Regions from separate parts of the Bradyrhizobium sp. SZCCHNR1051 genome, predicted to be linked through region 1. Evidence: predicted binding sites of a transcription regulator. Region 1 holds the regulator's gene; the other holds the start of a gene.
What was found. Region 1 encodes LexA, which represses DNA repair genes until DNA is damaged. Its sites were predicted from a motif close to TGTTCNNNNTGTGTTCNG; they were not measured.

Region 1 (3,811 bases):
GAACGCCGCCGCACTCCGCGCGCCGCCAACCGGCGCGACTCTCGATATGGCACCAGCCTTCCCGCGCCTCGCGGAGATCGTCGCGCCATCGCTCGTCATCTGGGGGGACTTGGACTTTCCTCACATCCAGCAGCGAAGCAGGCTGCTCGCCGCAACAATGCCGAACGGGTCAGGACATGAGCTGGCCGGAACGGCGCACCTGCCGAGCCTGGAACGTCCGCAGGAGGTCACGCGGTTGATTGCAGACTTTCTCGCGCGATCGTGAGGCAGCGGCCCGGACGCGGCCCACATCAGACGATCAGAAGGCAGGAAGCGGCCTGAGCCCTTGGCCGAGCCGTGCGCGTTCGGTTAGAAGGCGATTCATTCGATCTGCCGTCTCCGTCCGAAGGAACTCTCATGGCCCTGATGCCGGTGTCTGATGCGTTGTCCGCCGTGCTCGCCGGCGCCGAGCCGCTGGCCGAGGAGCTGGTGACGCTGGACGAGGCCCATCACCGCATCCTGGCCCGCGACCTCGCGGCGCTGCGGACGCAGCCGCCCGAGGCGATGTCGGCGATGGACGGCTACGCCGTGCGCGCGGCGGACGCAGCCCAGGCCAAGGTGCGGCTGAGGGTGATCGGCGAGGTCGCGGCGGGGCGGCCGTTCGATCGCGTGGTCGGACCCGGCGAGGCGGCGCGCATCTTCACTGGTGGCGTTGTCCCTGAGGGCGCCGACGCGGTGGTGATCCAGGAGGACACGATCGCCGAAGATGGCCACGTCGTCATCACCGAGGCCGCGATCAAGGGCCGGCACATTCGGCCCGCGGGCGTCGACTTCCACCAGGGCATGGTGCTGCTGAAGGCGGGCCGCCGGCTCAGCGACCGCGACCTGTCGCTGGCGGCCAGCATGAATCATCCGGCACTGCCGGTGCGGTGCCGGCCGAAGGTGGCGCTGCTCGCCACCGGCGACGAGCTGGTGATGCCGGGCTCGACGCCCGGCCCGGGCCAGATCGTCTATTCCAACGGCTACGCCCTGCGGGCGCTGGTGCGCAGCGAGGGCGCGACACCGATCGATCTCGGCATCGCCGCGGATACGATGGAGGCCACGGTCGCCGGGATCCGGCGGGCGCGCGAGGCCAAGGCCGACATCCTGATCACGACCGGCGGCGCCTCGGTCGGCGATCACGACCTCGTCAAGCAGGCGCTCGAAGCCGAGGGCGTCGAGATGGCGTTCTGGAAGATCGCGATGCGGCCGGGCAAGCCGATGATGCACGGACGGCTCGGTGACATGAGGGTGATCGGACTGCCCGGCAATCCGGTGTCGTCCTATGTCTGCGCCATCCTGTTCCTGGTGCCGCTGATTCGGCGGCTGCTCGGCCGCGACGAAGCTCGCATGCCACGCGAGACCGCCCTGCTCGGCCGCGAGCTCGGGGCCAACGATTCGCGCGAGGACTATCTGCGGGCGCAGCTCGAGGAGCGCGCCGACGGCACGCTGATCGCAACGCCGGTGACGCAGCAGGATTCGTCGCTGCTCGGCAATCTCGCGCTCTCGCAGGCGCTGGTGATCCGGCGGGCGTTTGCGCCGAAGGCCGCCGCCGGCAGCCCGTGCGAGATCCTGCGCCTGCCGAGCTAGGCCGTTTCCCCCGGCAAAGCCCGGTCCGTTCACTACAATTTAAGGATTGCGGAACACACATCGAACATATAGTGTCCGTTCATGATTTGTTTTTAGTATGTTGCGGGCGACGCGATGATGGTCCGACTCCAAGGCGCTCTCAGCCGGTTTGTGCTCAAGGCGCAGCTCCTGGACTCGGACGACAACAAACTGGGGACCAGGTCGAGATGCTGACGCGCAAACAGTACGAACTTCTGCGGTTCATCAACGAGCGGCTCAAGGAAGCCGGCGTGCCGCCGTCCTTCGACGAGATGAAGGATGCGCTCGATCTGCGCTCGAAGTCCGGCATTCATCGCCTGATCACGGCGCTCGAGGAGCGCGGCTTCATCCGCCGGCTGCCCAACCGCGCCCGCGCGATCGAGGTGATCAAGCTGCCCGAGCTGTCACAGGCCGCCAACAACCGCCGCGGCTTCACCCCATCGGTGATCGAGGGCAATCTCGGCAAGGTGCGCACCAGCACTCCCGCGCTGGACGATGGCGAGCGCCCCGTCGCGGTGCCGGTGATGGGCCGCATCGCCGCCGGTACCCCGATCGAGGCGCTACAGACGCGCAGCCACACCATCAGCGTGCCCGCCGACATGCTCGGCAACGGCGATCACTATGCGCTCGAGGTGCGCGGCGACTCCATGGTCGATGCCGGCATCCTCGACGGCGACATGGCGCTGATCCAGCGCAACGAGACCGCCGACACCGGCGACATCGTGGTAGCGCTGATCGACGATGAGGAAGCGACGTTGAAGCGCTTCCGCCGCCGCGGCGCATCGATCGCGCTGGAGCCGGCCAACACCGCCTACGAGGTGCGCATCCTGCCGCCGAACCGGGTGAAGATCCAAGGCAAGCTGGTCGGGCTGTATCGCAAGTACTGATCGCGGACGCGATCGGTCGATCGGCGACGGGCGCACGCGCTTCGCCGCCGATCGAAATTGGTCACGCGCGAATGCACCTCAGGATGTGCAGCGCGGCATGCTCAAACGCTTGTGATCGCCCGCGGGCGCACGCGGTGCAGATCAGCGCAGAATTGCCGTGAAGCGCGCGCTAACATCACCATCGATGTCCACTCTGATAGAGGCCTGCGCCTGTCCGGGGGGAGCGTGGGTCGGCTATCTCTCAACGAGGAGCGATCCGATGTGTGACTACAGCCTCCATGCGGTTGCGTCCCGTCCCGCCAAGGTCGGCGAGACGTTGATCTCGACGACGTTTCGCGGCACCGCCACCCGCGGCTTCGCCCTCGAGAGCGAGCCGACCGTCGCCGTCTGCATGCTGCCCGGCACCGAGTTGGCATTTGTCGAGGACGTCCGCTACGACAGCCGCTGGCTCTGGACCCGGACGATCCGCGAGCGCGTCGCGAAGTTCAACAGCATCGAGACGCACATCCCCGATCGCCATCACGACGCGATCGAATTCGCCGACGGCCGCCACGTGCTGGTGACCCAGCTCTGCGAGGGCCAGCGCGTCACCGTGCTACAATTGCCGGTCAGCAAGCAGCCGGCCGAGCGCCGCCCGGGCATGGCGGAGGACGTTCCGGCTTCGCAGGCCACACCGATTCGCCGCATCAGCATCACCTGAGCGCCTGCGCGTCCGCATTTCTCTCGGTCATGAGCGAGCTTTCGGCCGGGGGAGATTTGGTTTCTGCAAGCGCAAGGTCCTTTCGGGCGAACCTCACGCTCCGGCATCGCATCGAATAGGAACGACATCCCTCGGCCGGCATTGTGTGCCGGGGGAGCTTGCCGCCGCGGTCAACAAGATCGATTGGAACAAGGCCGACCGGATCACCGAGCCCGGCCGCTACATGCTTCCGTTCGGATGGCTAACGGTCACGGTTGATGACGTCGCCGTCTGGCAACGATATCCGGGCGCTGCGTTCACGCTGGTCGAAGGTCCCTCGCTGTTCGATGGACCCGACGACACCGAGTATCATCTCAGCACGTTGTATCATCTCAGCACGTTCGAGCTGTCCGGCGCTCAATCCTGCTCGCCCTGCTCCGTCTCCGGCGGCGTCGCGTCCTGAAGCCGCGACACCGGCGCACGCGGCGTCAGCGTCGTGTCGAACTCGCCGGCCTCGGCGGGCGCCGGCCACCACGGGCGGTCGGTGCCGCCAGCGCGCACCGGCGTGACGGAGAAGCCGGTGCCCCGCTGCACCAGCATCAAGGCGCCCTGCTGCTGC
Region 2 (3,811 bases), 120 kb from region 1:
TCGAGGGTCAGTGCTTGGATACGACGGGACCGCCCCAGCGATAGTTCACGCGGACCGTCGCCATGTCGACGTCCTGGCCGACCGCATCGGTCCGGCCCGCGGCTCCACCGGGAACGCCCGAGAAGCCCAGGGTGCGGTTGCCCATGAACAGGTGCTCGTATTCGGCTGCGACCGACCAGTTCTTGGCGAAGCCGACCTCGACGCCGGTGCCGACAGCCGCACCCCAGCGCGTGGCGCTGGACTGGTCGAGCACACCGCCAGTTGCCGTGGACAGACCGTTGTACTTCTCACCCGCAACCGCGGCGCCGCCCTTCACGTACCAGAGCACGTTGTTCCAGGAATAGCCGATCTGGCCGGTGAGCAAGCCGATCCCATTGATCTTGGTCTGGTTGGTCACGGGCGGGACCAACTGGCTGGTGTTGCTGCCCTTGAGGTTGGCCCAGTTTCCCTGGCCTTCGACGCCGAACACCCAGCCGCCGGCCTGCCAGCGATAGCCGATCTGGCCGCCAGCCAGCGCGCCGGTTGCGTCATGGCAGCCTTCCGCGTTGGTTGCGGCCACGCCGGCGAAGCTGACCTTGTTGGTCCAGCAGGTGCGGGCCGATGCGCCACCGGCATTCAGGCCGATATAGAAGCCACTCCAATCATAGATCGTCGTGATCATCGCAGGCGCTTTGGTGAAGGTGCGCGCGGGCAAGTCGGCAGCGATGGCCGGCGCAATCCCCAGCGCCAGCGAAGTTGTCGCCCCCAGCAACAGCCTTCTCATCGCATTCCCCAAACCAAGTCCGACGCCCGCACGCACACTCTCACCAACGCCCACCCGCCGGACCTTGATAGCCCCTTCCGTCGTAAAAAGCCGTCACCCAAATGACACAACGGCCCAGCAAGTACCGGTTCTGGCACACAAAAAAGGCCGGCGCGAGGCCGGCCTTTCGACACATTCGATTTGCGCGTGCAATCAGTAGCGCGACACGATCGGGCCGCTGAAGTGATAGGAGACGCCGGCCTTGACGGTGTGCACGGTGTCGCTCCACTCGGAGCGATTGGCCGGAACCGCGCTGTACTGAATCGAGCTCTTGCCGAAGTCGAGATAGTTGTATTCGACCTTGGCCGACCAGTTCGGCGCGAACATGTACTCGGCGCCGGCACCGATCGTCCAACCCCAGCGCCAGTTGTTCTGAGCGAAGCTATTCGCCGCGCCGCCATTGAGCGCTGCGTCGTAGCGGTGTTGGAGATCGCCGACGGCAGCGCCGCCGCTGACAAAGAACAGCGCCGGACCCGCAGCCCAGCCGAGGCGGCCCTTGATGTCGCCGAAGCCGCGCAGCCTGGTGAAGTAGGTATCGCCGAGACCGGCGTTGATGACGCCCGACCGGCCGTTGATGTCGGCCCAGTGATAGTCGCCCTCGAGACCGAACACGATGTTGTCGACCTGCCAGTTGTAGCCGACCACACCGCCGATGAAGCCGCCGCTGGTGTTATAGTTCTGGGTGCCGGCAAAGATCGCCGTATTGGGCGCTCCGAAGAAGGTCTCGTTGCTTCGGCCCCAGCCGCCGCCGCCCTGCAGACCGAGATAGAAACCGGCCCAGGTCGGAAGTGGCGCCGGCGCCACCACCGGGGCCTTCGTGTACGGGCGGGCGGCGAGATCGGCGGCTCCCGCCGGCGTCAGCGCCCCCAAAACCATTAAGCTGACAGCTCCGAGAAAAATTCTTTTCATCCCAAGTCTCCCGCGTTGGGCGTCTCCAATTGGTCCCCGGAGACGCACTTCTGTGAAGTTGGTGCGACCACGCTTGCGGCCCCAATCCGTCCAGAAATATACGCTATTCAACCCTGGATACCGTCTCCCAAAAGCCACAGCCGAGGAGGAAGTGCGGCGAGCTAACTTGATGAAAGTTAATCCCTTTTTCGTGAATAGGGAACTTTTTCCTGGTTCCATTTGCGAGGACTTGCGGTTCCGTCGAGTTCCGCGGAACTCGACGCACGGTTGTGGACATATGCGCGCGAACAAAACTGGAACAATGGCCTTCCGCCTGCTATATGTGGATAAGCAATGGACAGGGCGGGTGGACCGCGCGGCAACCGTATAGGGTCCGCCGCGAGAGGAAGGGTTAGCCACCGGACGCCGTGAGGCCGGTGTGGACGGCCGGTCCGATGATCGAGAACCGCGGGAGAGTGGTGATGGCGGGTAGTGTGAACAAGGTGATTCTGGTCGGCAATCTTGGCAAGGACCCCGAGATCCGGCGTACGCAGGATGGGCGGCCGATCGCCAATCTGAGCATTGCGACGTCGGAAACGTGGCGCGACAAGGCGACCGGCGAGCGCAAGGAAAAGACCGAGTGGCACCGCGTGGTGATCTTCAACGAGGGTCTTTGCAAGGTCGCCGAGCAGTATCTGAAGAAGGGCGCCAAGGTTTACATCGAGGGCGCGCTGCAGACCCGCAAATGGACCGACCAGAGCGGTGTCGAGAAGTACTCGACCGAGGTCGTTCTGCAGGGCTTCAACTCGACCTTGACGATGCTCGATGGCCGGGGCGGCGGCGGTGGCGGCAGCTTCTCCGATGACATGGGTGGCGGCGATTTCGGCAGCAGCGGTCCGTCGATGGCGCCTCCGCGCCGCGCGGTCGCTTCGGCCGGTGGTAGCGGACGCAACAGCGACATGGACGACGACATTCCGTTCTGAGGCGCAGGGGCGGCCGCACGACGTTCAGGCCGCTGCCGTCTGACCACGGGGGTGTTGCATGAGCTTCGCACCGCTGCTCGCCGCTGAACCCGCCGTCCTGCTGCACGCCGTCGCCGCGATGTCGGCGTTTGCGCTGGGACTCGTCCAGTTCGCGGCCCCGAAGGGGACCTTGCCGCATCGAACGATCGGCTGGGTCTGGGTCGCGCTCATGGTTGCCGTTGCAGCCAGCTCGTTCTGGATCCACACCATCCGGCTGGTCGGGCCATGGAGCCCGATCCACCTGCTGTCGCTCTACACGCTGGCCGTGCTGCCGCTTGCGGTGTGGGCTGCGCACCGCCATCGGGTGGCGGCCCATCGCCGGGCCATGATCACGCTGTTTTCCGGTGCCCTCGTGATTGCCGGAGTGTTCACGCTGCTGCCCGGACGGATCATGCACAAGGTGGACTTCGGGCCCTAGCCAGAGACGGTTCCCGAGCAGGCCTCGCGGAGCCGCGTCATGTGGTTAAGTCCCTGGAAAGGCGAGCAGAAAAAGCGCGGCCCACCTCGGTTTGGGGGTGGCCTGCGGCGCGCTCCTGCGCTATATGATTCCAAGCGATTTTCGCGTGTCAAAACCGACCGGTATCCCCTTTGTCCGATAAAGAAGATGAGAAGCCCGGCGAGCCGGGCGGACCTTCCGACATTCGTCCCGTTTCCATCCTCGACGAGATGAAACGCTCCTACCTCGATTACGCGATGAGCGTGATCGTGTCGCGAGCGCTGCCCGATGCGCGCGACGGCCTCAAGCCCGTGCACCGGCGCATCCTGTATTCGATGTACGAGCAGGGCCACACGCCCGACAAGAAATACGTCAAGTCCGCGCGCGTGGTCGGCGACGTCATCGGTAAATATCATCCGCATGGCGACCAGTCGATCTACGACGCCATGGTGCGCATGGCGCAGGACTTCTCGATGCGCGTGCCGCTGATCGACGGCCAGGGCAATTTCGGCTCCGTCGACGGCGATCCGCCGGCCGCCTATCGATACACCGAAGCCAAGCTCGCCAAGTCGGCGATCCCGCTGCTCGACGACATCGACAAGGACACCGTCGATTTCCAGCCGAACTACGACAATTCGGACAAGGAACCGTCGGTTCTTCCGG

Region 2: the regulator LexA is predicted to act here: its motif matches at 1,995-2,012, upstream of QW868_RS00840 (single-stranded DNA-binding protein).

The regions. Positions count from the first base shown of each region.
Region 1 is NZ_JAUEYJ010000001.1:317,952-321,762, forward strand. It holds gene QW868_RS01410 (alpha/beta hydrolase) at 1-265, shown strand, start outside; gene glp (gephyrin-like molybdotransferase Glp) at 397-1,608, shown strand; gene lexA (transcriptional repressor LexA) at 1,815-2,513, shown strand; gene QW868_RS01425 (hypothetical protein) at 2,773-3,213, shown strand; gene QW868_RS01430 (hypothetical protein) at 3,437-3,655, shown strand; gene QW868_RS01435 (ComEC/Rec2 family competence protein) at 3,610-3,811, opposite strand, start outside.
Region 2 is NZ_JAUEYJ010000001.1:198,681-202,491, reverse strand. It holds gene QW868_RS00850 (outer membrane protein) at 8-763, opposite strand; gene QW868_RS00845 (outer membrane protein) at 956-1,711, opposite strand; gene QW868_RS00840 (single-stranded DNA-binding protein) at 2,173-2,673, shown strand; gene QW868_RS00835 (DUF2306 domain-containing protein) at 2,732-3,130, shown strand; gene gyrA (DNA gyrase subunit A) at 3,301-3,811, shown strand, end outside.